Regions from separate parts of the Janthinobacterium sp. PAMC25594 genome, predicted to be linked through region 2. Evidence: predicted binding sites of a transcription regulator. Region 2 holds the regulator's gene; the other holds the start of a gene.
What was found. Region 2 encodes FliA, which starts transcription of late flagellar genes. Its sites were predicted from a motif close to CTAAAGTTTNNNNNNNNNNNGCCGNTA; they were not measured.
Positions count from the first base shown of each region.

Region 1: the regulator FliA is predicted to act here: its motif matches at 2,753-2,779, upstream of KY494_RS11610 (flagellar protein FliT).

Region 1 is NZ_CP080377.1:2,564,790-2,571,277, forward strand. Features, by position in the region: gene KY494_RS11600 (M13 family metallopeptidase) at 1-1,665, opposite strand, end outside; gene KY494_RS11605 (HDOD domain-containing protein) at 1,816-2,643, shown strand; gene KY494_RS11610 (flagellar protein FliT) at 2,868-3,119, shown strand; gene KY494_RS11615 (hypothetical protein) at 3,236-3,388, shown strand; gene KY494_RS11620 (FimV family protein) at 3,544-4,665, opposite strand; gene fumC (class II fumarate hydratase) at 4,838-6,232, shown strand; gene KY494_RS11630 (RNA-binding S4 domain-containing protein) at 6,328-6,488, shown strand, end outside.
Region 2 is NZ_CP080377.1:5,357,979-5,364,466, reverse strand. Features, by position in the region: gene KY494_RS24075 (hypothetical protein) at 13-867, opposite strand; gene KY494_RS24070 (translation initiation factor Sui1) at 941-1,303, opposite strand; gene motD (flagellar motor protein MotD) at 1,354-2,127, opposite strand; gene KY494_RS24060 (flagellar motor protein) at 2,144-2,890, opposite strand; gene KY494_RS24055 (RNA polymerase sigma factor FliA) at 2,872-3,603, opposite strand; gene KY494_RS24050 (antiactivator of flagellar biosynthesis FleN protein) at 3,648-4,511, opposite strand; gene flhF (flagellar biosynthesis protein FlhF) at 4,504-5,832, opposite strand; gene flhA (flagellar biosynthesis protein FlhA) at 6,146-6,488, opposite strand, start outside.

The DNA.
Region 1 (6,488 bases), 2.8 Mb from region 2:
AGCCGGCGTCCACCAGTCGCGCAACTTGCCCTGGGCATCGAATTGCGCGCCCTGGTCGTCGAAGCTATGGCTGATCTCGTGGCCGATGGTGGCGCCGATGCCGCCATAGTTGGCCGCATCGGACGCTTGCGGGTCGAAAAACGGCGGCTGCAGGATGGCGGCAGGGAAATTGAGCGCATTTTGCAGCGGCAGGTTGACGGCGTTGACCAGCTGCGCCGGCATGGCCCAGGCCTTGCGGTCAGGAGACTGGCTCAGCTTGGCCAGTTCCTGCTGGTAATGAAACTGTTCCGCCCGCTGCACATTGCCCAGCGCGTCGCCGCGCACCACGCGCAAGCCCGCATAGCTGGCCCAGCGTTCCGGATAGCCCACGCCCACATACAGGGTCTTGAGTTTTTCCTGCGCCTGCGCCTTGGTGGCGGGCGCCATCCAGTCCAGCTTGTCGATGCGGCGCGAGAAGGCGGCGACGATATTCGTCACCATGTCTTGCACGCGGGCTTTCGATTCCGGCGGGAAATAGCGTTCCACGTACAGCTTGCCGACGGCGTCGCTCAGGGCCGCATTCGTCGCGGCCAGCGCCCGCTTGCTGCGCGGCGACTGCTGCGGCGTACCGCTCAGGGCGCTGCCATAGAAGGCGAAGCGCTGGTCGGCGGCCGCCTTCGGCAAGGTGGTGCTGAAATGGTTGATCGCGTGGAAGGCAAGAAAATCTTTCCACGTTTCCAGCGGCACGCTCGCCACCAGCGCGGCGCTGCCCATCATGGCCGACGGGTGCCAGACGATGAAATCCGTCTGCTGGCCCAGCCCGGCCGCCTGGAAGAAGGCTTGCCAGTCCAGGCCCGGCGCCTTGCTGGCGAAGTCGGCGGCGCGCCACGCATTATTGCCCTTGGCAACATCGGCCGAATCTTCGCGGCTGGCGTGACTGGCGGCAATTTGCTGTTCCAGCGCAAACACGCGCGCGGCGCGGGCCGGCGCATCGCCGTAGCCGGCCTGCTTGAGCATGGCGGCGATATGCGCCTGGTAGCCCGCGCGCAAGCCCTGCATGCGGGCGCTGTCGCCCTGGTAAAAGGCGCGGTCGGGCAAGCCCAGCCCGCCCTGCAGCAGGTAGGCCACATTGCGCGTGGTGTCGTTCAAGTCTTGCGCCACCCACAGGCCGAACAGGTTTTCCGTATAAAAATTGGTGGCGTTGAGCGGGTCGACATCGGCGCGCAAGCTCTCGCCCAACGCGCGGGCCAGTCCCGCCTGGTCGCGTATGCCATTGATCTTTGTCAACAAGGGCTTGATCGGCGCCCAGCCTTTCGCTTCGATAGCCGCTTCATCCATCCAGGAACGGTAAAAATCGCTGACCTGGCGCGCGGACGCATCCGCCTGTGGCGCCGCCGCCAGACCTTCGACGAGGCCGATGATGCGCTCGTTGGTGGCATTGGCGAGCATGGCGAACGAGCCCCAGCTGCTGCGGTCGGCGGGAATCTCCGTGCTGCGCAGCCAGTCGCCATTCACGTAGTCATAGAAATCGTCACCAGGCAAGACTTTGACGGGGACAACGGCAGTGGCGCCGGTGGCCTGGCCTTGTGCCCGGGCCGGCAAACCGGCCAGCGAGGCGCCGGCCAGGGCGAGGACGATGGCAGCCTGGACTGGCGTCCGGGACCAGGAAAAACGCAAACCGTGCATGGCGATCCTTTCGATGAAAACAAGAAAATCATAGCCTGAAATCATACCTTTTTTGGGCCAAAAAACCGTCCCCAAACTTTTTTGCATGCGGACAAAAAATCGGCCTATAGTTTCACGACCCCGTGCCGCGTGTACGCCAAGGAGATTGCCATGCAACTGGAAGCGCTGTTCCAGCAACCCCACGCCCTGCCTGCCGCCCCGAAGATCGTCAATGAGCTGGTGCGCAGTTTCGATAACCCCGCCATTGCCACCGAGGACATCGCGCGCCAGCTGGAAGCGGACCCGGTGCTGAGCGCCAAGCTGCTGCGGCTGGCCAACTCGGCCTATTATCACGTCTCGCGCAGCATCGGCACGGTGGAAGACGCCGTGCTGATGCTCGGTTTTGTCACCGTGCGCACGCTCGTCATCAGCTCGGGCCTGGTCAGCGGCTACAAGACCGTGCCCGGCCTGAATCTGCCGCAGTTCTGGCGCTACAGTCTGCACAGCGCCGTGTCGGCGCGCTGGATCGCCAGGCAGACGGGCGACAACCAGGACCTGGCATTCACCATCGGCATGATGCATGCGATCGGTCAACTGGTGATCCATGCCGCCATGCCGGAGCAAGCCATGCAACTCGACAAGATCGCGCCGCCGCTCGATGCGCGCCGGCTCGATGCGGAACGGGTGTCGCTGGGCTACGATTATGCGCAGGTGGGCGCCGAACTGGCGCGCCGCTGGAAGTTTCCGCCCGCCTTTGCCGAGGCCATCGCCGCCTTTCCCGATCCGCTGGCCAAGGCGCCGTTGAACCGCCTGGCCGCCATCGTGCACCTGGCTTCCTGGCGCGCGCGCATCGAGGAAAATGCGTTGAGCAATGAAGAAATCATCGCCTGCTACCCCAATGAAGTGGCTGAAGCGCTCGGTTTACCGCCGTCCGTGCTGGTGGACAGGATGCCGCCGCCTGCCGAACTGAGCGCGGGGCTGGAAGAACTCGTCAAATAAACCGATCGCGGCCGGAATCGTCATCCCAGCATCCATGCGGGTTTGGCGGGCGATTCCGGCGGCCAGACCAAACCATGCACATTATTTTCACTTTTTTTTCAAAAACACCCTCAAGTTCCCGCTGAACCTGCCGCTAATCTGGACAAGCGGTAATCCATTCACTAGTTACGGGTGTGCTCATGACCTCCAACGACGTTCTCTCGATGTATGAAAATATTGCAGGAATGACCAACAAAATGGTCGTGGCCGCACGTTCGAGCGACTGGGATGGCTTGAATACCCTGGAAAACCAGTGCGCCAGCGCCGCCAGCGCGACCATGACGGGCAGCATGCCTGCCCAGGCCGGCGCCTCGCGCCTGCGCAAGATCGACTTGCTCAAGCAAATCCTGGCCAATGACCGCGAAATCCGCGCCATCACGGAACCGTGGATGACGCAGCTGTCGAACATCATGCCGGGATCGCGCGCCCGCATGTAAATAAGCAAGCTTGCCATGCCAGAAACGATAAAAGCACCCGAGGGTGCTTTTTTTACGTCTGCCGCCGTGCCAGGGAGCGCGCCATCTGCGGCACTCAAAAAGCAAGGAGGGGGAATTTGGAAGGCGAACCCCAGGTATCTCCTGGCGTCGCCTCGCTGCCGGTTGCATCCGGCGTTCGCGAGCACATCGTCGGCATCGCAAACCGCTTCCAGACCCAGGCGTTTACGCAACGCTACACCTGTTTTGCCGCGCCACACTATCGTTGGTGACTGCGACAGGCTGGGGCTGTTTTGTCGTAGAGCAAGTCCACTGAGTTAATCATATCACCATCTTTGAAAAACAGGCAACGCGATACACACGCATTTTCATGTATTTTTTAAATATCTTTTTTCATATCAAATCTGGGCGCGGCCTGACAACATCATTAACGCGAGAACGGCTCCGCTTCCGGCTCGGCGGCCGGCCCCTCCTCCACCGCCTCCGTCAGCACCGGCACCTCTTTCTTGCGGCCGAACGGCTTGCGCAGCAGGACCCAGTATTTCGACGGCCCGCCCGGCCCCGTCGCTTGCCTGCGCTTGCGCACGACATACACGATGAGCGCCGTCAACAGCAGGAAGGCGATGGTGCCAAACCCCAGCCACAGCAAGCCATTGCCGCCCGCTTTCTTTTCCTTGTCGCCCGCCGCCGGCGTCAGGGGCCTGGGCCTGGCATGGGGCGCTTCCGCCACGGCTGGCGCTGCGGCAGGTGGCACGGCCGCGGCGGCAGGCAGCGCCAGCGCCTTTTGCAGGGCGCCGATCTTGCCTTCCAATTCACCGAGCTTTTCATTCAGGGCCGCGTTTTTCTCATCCAGCGCCGCGCACGCTTGCGCCTGCCCAGCATCCGCCTGGGGCGCGCAGGCGGCCACGGGTGCCGTGGCGCGGCGCGGCGGGCGCAACGCGGCGGTGGCCGGCTTCGGCGCGGCGGGCGGCGGCACGAACACGCGCGCCGGACGCACCAAACCCTCGGCGCGCGCGCGGGCCGCCAGCGCGGCGGCATCGGGCGGCGGCGCGCCGGGCGCAGCGCGCGGCAGCGGCACGGGCACGGGTGCCGGAATGACGGGCCGGACCGGCACACTGGCAGCGGCGGCGGTAGCAACAGCGGCGGGCGGTGCCGGCGTCAGCCACAAGGTGGCGAGGCGCACGACGGCGCCGCTACCATTGCCTAATAACAAATACAAATGTACATGACCCGCCTGGATCGCTTGCCGCGTGGCCACGCGCGCATAGTGGCGCCCACCGCGCTCAAACGGGCTGATCGTCAAGGTTTGCAAGGCCGGGTCCATGCCGATGCCGCCGCCCCGGTATACATCGGGCGAGGCCAGGCGCACGCTTACGCCGCTGACATCTTCGGGCCCCAGCGCCGTCAATTCAATCTCGGCCAGCAAGGGCTGCCCCACATGCGACAGCACCGCCGTCTCGCCCAGTTCGGCCGCCATCACGGGCGGCAAGGCCAGGCTGGCGGCGACGCACGCGATCAGGGACCAACGGGGAACAATGCTGCTTTGCATGGACTGATCGCTTTGATAACAAGATAAATAAAGGGAACTCGTCTGTCTTTAACGGCAGGAAATCGCAAAAATATAGATGGGCCAAGGCAAAAATGATGCAATACAGCATCATCCTGTGTCTTTTTGACGTCTGGAGTACACTCGATCCACCTCCATCGATGAAAGGGATGCCATGAGTAGCAGAATCGAACGCGACAGTTTCGGCCCGATCGACGTACCCGCCGACCGGCTTTGGGGAGCGCAAACGCAGCGCTCGCTTGAGCACTTCCATATCTCCACGGAAAAGATGCCGCCTGAACTGATCGCCGCCCTGGCCACCGTCAAGCGCGCGGCCGCCCACGTCAATCTGGACCTGGGCCTATTGGATGGCAAGAAAGCCATCGCCATCACGCAGGCGGCCGACGAAGTGCTGGCCGGCAAGCATGACGCAGAATTCCCGCTGGCCGTCTGGCAGACGGGCTCTGGCACGCAAAGCAATATGAACATGAATGAAGTGCTGGCCAACCGCGGTTCCGAGCTGATCGGCGGCTTGCGGGGAGAAGAGCGCCTGCTGCACCCGAACGACGACGTCAACCTGGGCCAGTCCTCGAACGACATCTTCCCCACCGCCATCCATGTGGCGGCCGCCCTGGGCGTCGCCAACACGGTCTTGCCGCCGCTGCGCCAGCTGCGCGCCACGCTCGACGCGAAAGCCACGGAGTTTGCCGACATCGTCAAGATCGGTCGCACGCATTTGCAGGATGCCACGCCCTTGACCCTGGGCCAGGAATTTTCCGGCTATGTGGCGCAGCTGGACTTTGCCGAGCACATCATCACTGCAGCGTTGCCGCCGCTGCTGCAACTGGCCGCCGGCGGCACGGCCGTCGGCACGGGCTTGAATGCCCACGTGGAATTTGCCGGCCGCATCGCGCTAGAACTGGCACGCCTGACGGGCCAGCCGTTCGAGACGGCCAGCAACAAGTTTGCCGCCCTGGCCGCCCACGATGCGCTGGTCGCCGCCCATGGCGCTTTAAAAACCCTGGCCACGGCGCTGATGAAAATCGCCAACGACGTGCGCTGGATGGCGTCCGGCCCCCGTTCCGGCCTCGGTGAAATCACCATCCCTGAAAACGAGCCGGGCAGTTCCATCATGCCGGGCAAGGTCAATCCCACCCAGTGCGAAGCACTGACCATGCTGTGCTGCCAGGTGTTCGGCAACGACGTCGCCATCACCGTGGGCGGCGCCTCGGGCAATTTCGAGCTGAACGTCTTCAAGCCCTTGATTGCGCACAACTTCCTGCAAAGCGCGCGCCTGCTGGGCGACGGCATGCGCAGCTTCGACGCGCATTGCGCGCACGGCATCGCGCCGAACCGTGGTCGCATCGCCGAACTGATGGAGCGCTCCTTGATGCTGGTCACGGCGCTGGCGCCCCACATCGGCTACGACAAGGCGGCGCAAATCGCCAAGCAGGCCCAGCACGAAGGCACGACCCTGAAGCAAGCGGCACTGGCCCTGGGCTATGTGACGGAAGAGCAATTCGGTGCGTGGATCGTGCCGCTGGAGATGACGCGGCCCAACAAAAGCTGACTTACACCCTGCATTGCTGGCGGCTTCAGGTAAACTATGGATTAGTTGAGGTCGTCATCAAGTGTTGAAAACACATCGTTGCAATAAGGGATACAATGCAAAAAGTAAGCTTTGATTTAACATCCGAGTTCGTCGAGCTGAACCAGCTGTTGAAGCTGGTCGGCTTGTGCGACAGCGGTGGCGCAGGCAAGGTCATGGTCGATAGCGGCGTGGTGAAGGTCGATGGCAAGAAGGAATTGCGCAAGACCGCCAAGAT
Region 2 (6,488 bases):
TTACTTGCCCGTTCAGCCATGCGCGGGACGCCCCGTGTGCTGGCGAAATTTCGCAGCGATGGCTTGTCCCTTCGCTGCGGCGGCGGCCTGCTGCGCCGGAGTCAGCTCGTCCTGCAGCCAGTGCCAGTATTCATCCTGATACGGATTGGTGACGCCGGGCGCGAGGATATCGTCGTAGACGAGGCGCAGGGCCAGCAGGTAGCCATACGCTTGCGGCGCATCTTTCCGCACCACTTCGCCGTCGCGCAGATAGGCCATCATCAGGGTAGCGACGCTGGAGAGTTCCGCCTCGTCCGCCTGCGCCGTCAGTTGGGCGATGGCTTGCCGCTTCCATGCCTGCACCAGCGGATCGTCGGGACGGTTGCGCAGCGCACTGCGGTCGCCGAACGGGCCTTCCGACAGGAACAGGGTGGCGGCGCCCGGCACGCCCGCCTTCGCGGCGGTGGCCAGGTAAACCAGGCGGTCGTCGCGCTGGCGCTGCGTCAGCCCCGCGCACAGCTGTTGCTGGGCGGCTTTTTCTTCTGGCGTCATCTCGCGTCCCAGCTCGAATTCCAGCCCCGGCAGGCGGCTTTCGCGCTGGAAGACGATGCAATCGTCGAGCAGATTGTAGGCCGCATACGCGTCTTGCGCCCTGCCGCTGGCGGCCAGGCGTTCGAGCCGCCGCGCCAGGGACACGACAAGAGGCGCCTGGGCCGCGGGAACGGAGGCATCGATATGCATATACGATTCCAGGCTGCGTCGCGGCGGTGCGCTGGCGGCTGCGACGCCCGCTTCCGGCACGCCGCCGTCGGGCGCAGGCCAGTACGCCAGCGCCAGCGCTGCCGCGATGGCGGCGGCGATGGCGATACCGGTCAGTTTGCTATTCATGATGAGGTGGCGCATAAAAGGAAATGCACGTTACCACAGGTGCGCGGCGGCATGCCGCACGCGGCGCGGGCAATCAGCCGCCGGCTTTTTTCGCCTGGTGACCCAGCCTGGTCAGCGCAGCAAGGATGGTGTCGACATGGTCGCCCTGCACTTCGATCACGCCATCCTTGACGGTGCCGCCCGAGCCGCATTGCGCGCGCAGCTGCTTGCCCAGCAGGGCCAGCGCGATGGCGTCCAGCGCCAGGCCTTTCACCACGGTGACGCTCTTGCCGCCGCGGCCCTTGGTCTGGCGCGACACGCGCGCCGCGCCATCGCCGATTGGTGCCGCCTTGGCTTGCGCCTTGCACGCGCATTGTGCCAGCGGCTGGCGGCAGGCGGGACACATGCGGCCCGTTTCGGTGGAGTAGACGAGACCGCCCAGGGAGCTGCTTTTCATGAGGAAGAGATAAAAAGGGAGAAGGCCGCGATTGTACCAAGCGGCAGGGTTCAGTTGGCCGGCGCCGGCGCCGTCGGCACTTCCGTCACCGTCTCGGGGATGCCCGACAAAATCGTCACGGCGACCCGGCGGTTGCGCGCGCGCCCTTCCGGCGTGGCGTTCGGCGCCACGGGGATGTTGTCGGCGTGGCCCACGGCCGTCAGGCGCGACGCCTGCACGCCGCTGGCGATGAACAGGCGCACCACGGCACTGGCGCGCGCGGCCGACAATTCCCAGTTCGAGGCAAAATTGGAATTGCTGATCGGCTGGACATCCGTATGTCCTTCCACCTGCACGTCGTGCGTGTCATCCTTGAGCAGCACGGCAACGGCGCGCAAGGCCTGGTCCGACTCCATCGTCAGGCGTGCCGCACCCGGGTCGAACAGCACGCTGGCATTGATTTCCACGCTCACGCCGCGGCTCGTCTGCGTGACCCGCACCTTGCCTTCCTTGACCAGCGGCGCCAGGGTGGACGTGAGGTCCTGCGCCAGGCGCGTCATGTGTTCGCGCTCGCGGCGGATGGCTTCCGTGCGGCGTTTCAGGGCGGGATTCGGCAGCGGGATCGCTTGCGGCGCTTCCATGATGATGGGCGGCGCGCCCTTTTCCAGGCTGAAGGCCTGGCCGATGGCGTTCTGGAAGACGCGGTATTTACCTTCGTTGACTTGCGAAATCGCATACATGACGACGAAAAAGGCGAACAGCAGGGTGATGAAGTCGGCATACGAGATCAGCCAGCGGTCCTGGTTGTCCGGTTCCTCGTCATACTTCCTGCGCGCGCGCCGCATCATGGTCAATGCTCGCTCAGTGCTCGTGAAGCAGGCTGGCGACGCGCTCTTCGATGATGCGCGTGTGGTCGCCCGTGGCGATGTCGTACAGCACGGCGGCCGTGATTTCATACTGCAGCACGCGGCGCGAGACGATGGCCTTGAGCTTGTTCGCCACCGGCAGGAACAGCAGATTGGCCAGGCCGACGCCATAAATCGTCGAGACAAACGCCACGGCGATGCCGCTGCCCAGTTTGCTCGGGTCGGTGAGGTTTTCCATCACGTGGATCAGGCCCAGCACGGCGCCCAGGATGCCAATGGTGGGCGAATAGCCGGCCGCCGATTCCCACACCTTGACGGCCTGGCGCTCGGCCATTTCGTAGGCGGAGATTTCCACGTCGAGCAGCTGGCGCAGCTTGTCGGGCGCGATGCCGTCGACGATCATCCTCAGCCCCTTGGCATTGAAGCGGTCGGCCGTGTTTTCCATCAGGCGTTCAAGCGCCAGCGTGCCGTCGCGGCGCGCCGTCAAACTCCATTGCCCGATGTCGCGCGCCAGCGCGGCACGCGTGTCGGCTGGCGGCAGGAAGACCCAGCGCAGCATTTCCAGGCCGCGCACGAAGGTGCGCAGCCGCGTTTGCAGCAGCACGGCGCCGAAGGTGCCGACGATGACGATGGCAAAGGCGGCCGGCTGCAGCAGGGAGGCCATCTTGCCGCCTTCCAGTGCCTGGCCGACCAGGAGGCCCGCCAGCGCCAGCGCCAGCCCGATTACGCTGGACCAGTCCACGCCAGCTCCCTCAAGGTTGCGCGCAGGCGCGCGACGGCCTGGGTATGCAGCTGCGAGACGCGCGATTCGGACACGCCCATCACCGCGCCGATCTCCTTCAGGTTCAGCTCTTCTTCGTAGTACAGGCCCATGAGTATTTTCTCGCGTGGCGGCAGCGCGTCGATGGCATCGATCACGGATTGCCGGAAATCGGTATCGAGCAGGGACCGCAAGGGGTCGCTGTCCTCGTCCACGCAATGGCGGTCGAGAAAGCTGTCATTGCCGTCCGGGTCATGAAAGTCTTCGTAGTACAGCAACTGGTGGCCGCCGCCGTCGCCCAGCATTTCCTGGTAATCGACCAGCGACATTTTCAGCAGTTTCGCCACTTCCGACTCCGTCGGCGGGTGTCCCAGGCGCTGTTGCAAGGTGCTCATCGCCTCTTCGATCTTGCGCATGTTCTGGCGCATGCTGCGCGGCAGCCAGTCGCTGGTGCGCAATTCGTCGAGCATGGCGCCGCGGATGCGCAGCACGGCATACGTCTCGAACTGCGCGCCATGCGTCTCTTCATAGCGGCTGATGGCGTCGAGCAGGCCGATCATGCCGGCCTGGATCAGGTCATCGACCTCGACCGAAGGCGGCAATTTCGCCTTCATATGGTGCGCCAGACGCTTCACCAACGGAATGTGCTCCGTCAGCAAATAGTCCTTGTTCGATTTCCCTTTGACCGTGTACATAGGCTGCTTATTGTTTTAACTGCTATCGTGTGCTGATGATGGATTCAGACGCTGAACTGATGCGGACTCCCCGTCTGGTACAAGGTGCCACCGAGCACCGGCGCCGCGGAACGGGCCAGTCGCTCGGCCAGTCCGCGAAACGCCACCGAGGCTCCCGCCAGCGGAAAGGCATCGACCACGCTGCGGCCCAGACGCGCCGCGCGGTGCAGATACTCATCGGCAGGCACCGATCCCATCGAAGTCAGTTTCACGGCCAGGTAGCGGCTCGCCGCCTGCGCCATATTATCGTATACCACTTTTGCCTCGGATTCGGAAGCGCCGGTGACAAGAATACCGAACGGACGGCGTCCCAACTCCTGGCTCAGGCGCTTGATCAGGCAGTACGCCGCCTTGATCGAAGTGGCGCTGGTCGACACTTGCACCACGATATCGGACGAGGCCATCAGCGGCACGGGGAAGCAATCGCCCTCGTCGGCCATGACGCCGTCGACCAGCACGATGCCGCTCTGGCGCGCCAGCACCTCGAAGGTCTTGCCCAGGCGGCGCAGTTCGTCCGCGCCCGCATAATCCATGCTGTCCATCAGGTGGTTGCGCGCGCCCAGGCTGGCCACGCCGAAGCCTTGCGGCACCTGGTGGATGACCTGGTTCAGGCCGCATTGCTGGCGCGCCACGTCGCGCAGGCTGGCGCCGTGCGCCAGTCCCAGGCGCGCGGCGACGCCATCGCTGCCGCCGCTGGCGTCGAGCAGCAGCACGTCATTGCCGCCGTAGACCAGCGAGGCGCCCAGGTTGACCAGCATGGCGCCCTTGTCGTCCTGCGGCGTGGCCGATAAAAATGTCATCACGCGCGGCTGCGGGCCGGCCAGCATGCGGCGCAAGCCTTCGGCCTGGTCGAAATCGAAATTAGCCAAGGCGCACCCCGCGCGCTTCATTGTTGCGGGCGGCCGCCTGCGCCATCAACAGCGGCAGTTCGGCATCGGAAAACTGCGTCGCTGCCGCATCGCGCTTGAGCTTGAAGGCGCGGTCGATCAGGTAGCCGCGGTCGGCCAGGTACAGGTCTTCCGGCACGCGCTGGCCGTTCGACACATAAAACAGGTTCAGTTTCTGGCGGATCACCACGTCGAGCACGTTGCCGATCGAGGCCGCTTCATCGAGCTTGGTCATGATGCAGCCGGCCAGGCCGCTGCCCTGGTAGGCACGCACCACTTCATTCAGCGTTTCCTGCGTCGCCGTGGAGTTCAGGCACAGCAAACGTTTCACGTCGGCGCCCGCGCCCGACAGCATGGCCACCTGCTCCGTCACCATCTGGTCGCGCTGGCTCACGCCCACCGTATCGATCAGCACCGTGTGCTTGTTCTTCAATTCTTTCAGGGCGATGCGCAAGTCCGCCTCATCCTTCACCGAATGCACCATCACGCCGAGGATCTTGCCGTAGATGCGCAGCTGTTCGTGCGCGCCGATACGATAGGCGTCCGTGGTGATCAGGGCCAGTTTTTCCGGGCCGTGGCGCATCACGCAGCGGGCCGCCAGCTTGGCCGTGCTGGTGGTCTTGCCGACGCCGGTCGGGCCGACCAGGGCGAATACGCCGCCCTGCTCCAGCATGGCGTCTTCATTGGCGACCGTATTCAGGTTGCGGCTGAGGACGGTCTTGATCCAGCGCATGCTTTGCGCGCCATCGAGGCCGGCGGGCAGCTTGTCGATCAGGTAGCGCGCCAGGCTGGCCGAGAAACCGGCAGCCAGCATTTCGCGCAGCACCACGGCTTTTTGCGGCTCGCGCTGCTGCGTCGAGCCCCACGAGATTTCCGCCAGCTGGGTTTCCATCATGCCGCGCATGGCGCGGATTTCATTCATCATGCCGCTCATCTCGGCGGCGGCGTTCTCTTTGACGTGCGCCAGCGCGCTGGCCATCATCTGCTGCATGCGGGCCATGTCCACTGGCTCGCCGGCTGCCTGGCGCGGCGCGGCAGGACGTGGCGCAGCCGGGCGCTGGGCCGGGGCGGCCGGACGCTGCGGCGTGGCGAACTGGGTCTGCAATTGGGGACGGGGCTGGGACATTTCGGACGCGGCCGGCGGCGACGCCAGCGAAGCGGCATCGTCATTGGCCAGCGCGAGGATTTCCACCACGCCATCGGCCTGGCGGTTCGACAGGATCACGGCATCGGGACCCAGCGCTTCGCGCACCTTGCGCAGCGCATCGCGCGACGAGGCGCCCGTAAATTTCTTCACATTCATGACCGGCCTCCCAGGGCGGGGGTGGCGCAATATAGGCTGAACTGTGTGACCATCGTCGACTCCTGTTGCTTGGATGCTGTCTTCCACATGGACACAGATCACCCTGACAGTTTCCATTATTAGCGATGCTTGGAGGAAATGATCGAAGGAACAGGACGGGAAAGTACCCGTTATTCAGTTTGCCAGCAGGAAATTGATGAAAAAATAAGCAAAAATGGTGGAAGCAAGAGCTGGGGTCAGTCGCTCACGACCGGAGTGCATCTCATTGAGACGCACTCCCCGCCGGGTCTGACCCCGGTACTAATGCTGTCAACTACTGCGCGCCCACCAGCGCCGTGACGCGGATGGTCTTGGTTTCCGGCACTTCCGCATGCGACAGCACTTTCAGCTGCGGCAAGGCGCGGCGCAAGAAGCGCGACAACAGGGCGCGCAGCGGCGCCGGCACCAGCAGCACCGGCGTCAGGCCCAGCGCCTCCTGCTGCTGCGCGGCCAGCCCCGCCTGGTGGGCGATGGTATCGGCCAGGCCCGGCTCGATGCCCGCGCCGTCGCCGCCGTTGCCCATGGCTTGCATCAGCAGGCGCTCCAGGCGGCTGTCGAGGGTCATCACGGACAATTCGGCGGCACCGGGGAACAGTTGCTGCACGATGGCGCGGCCC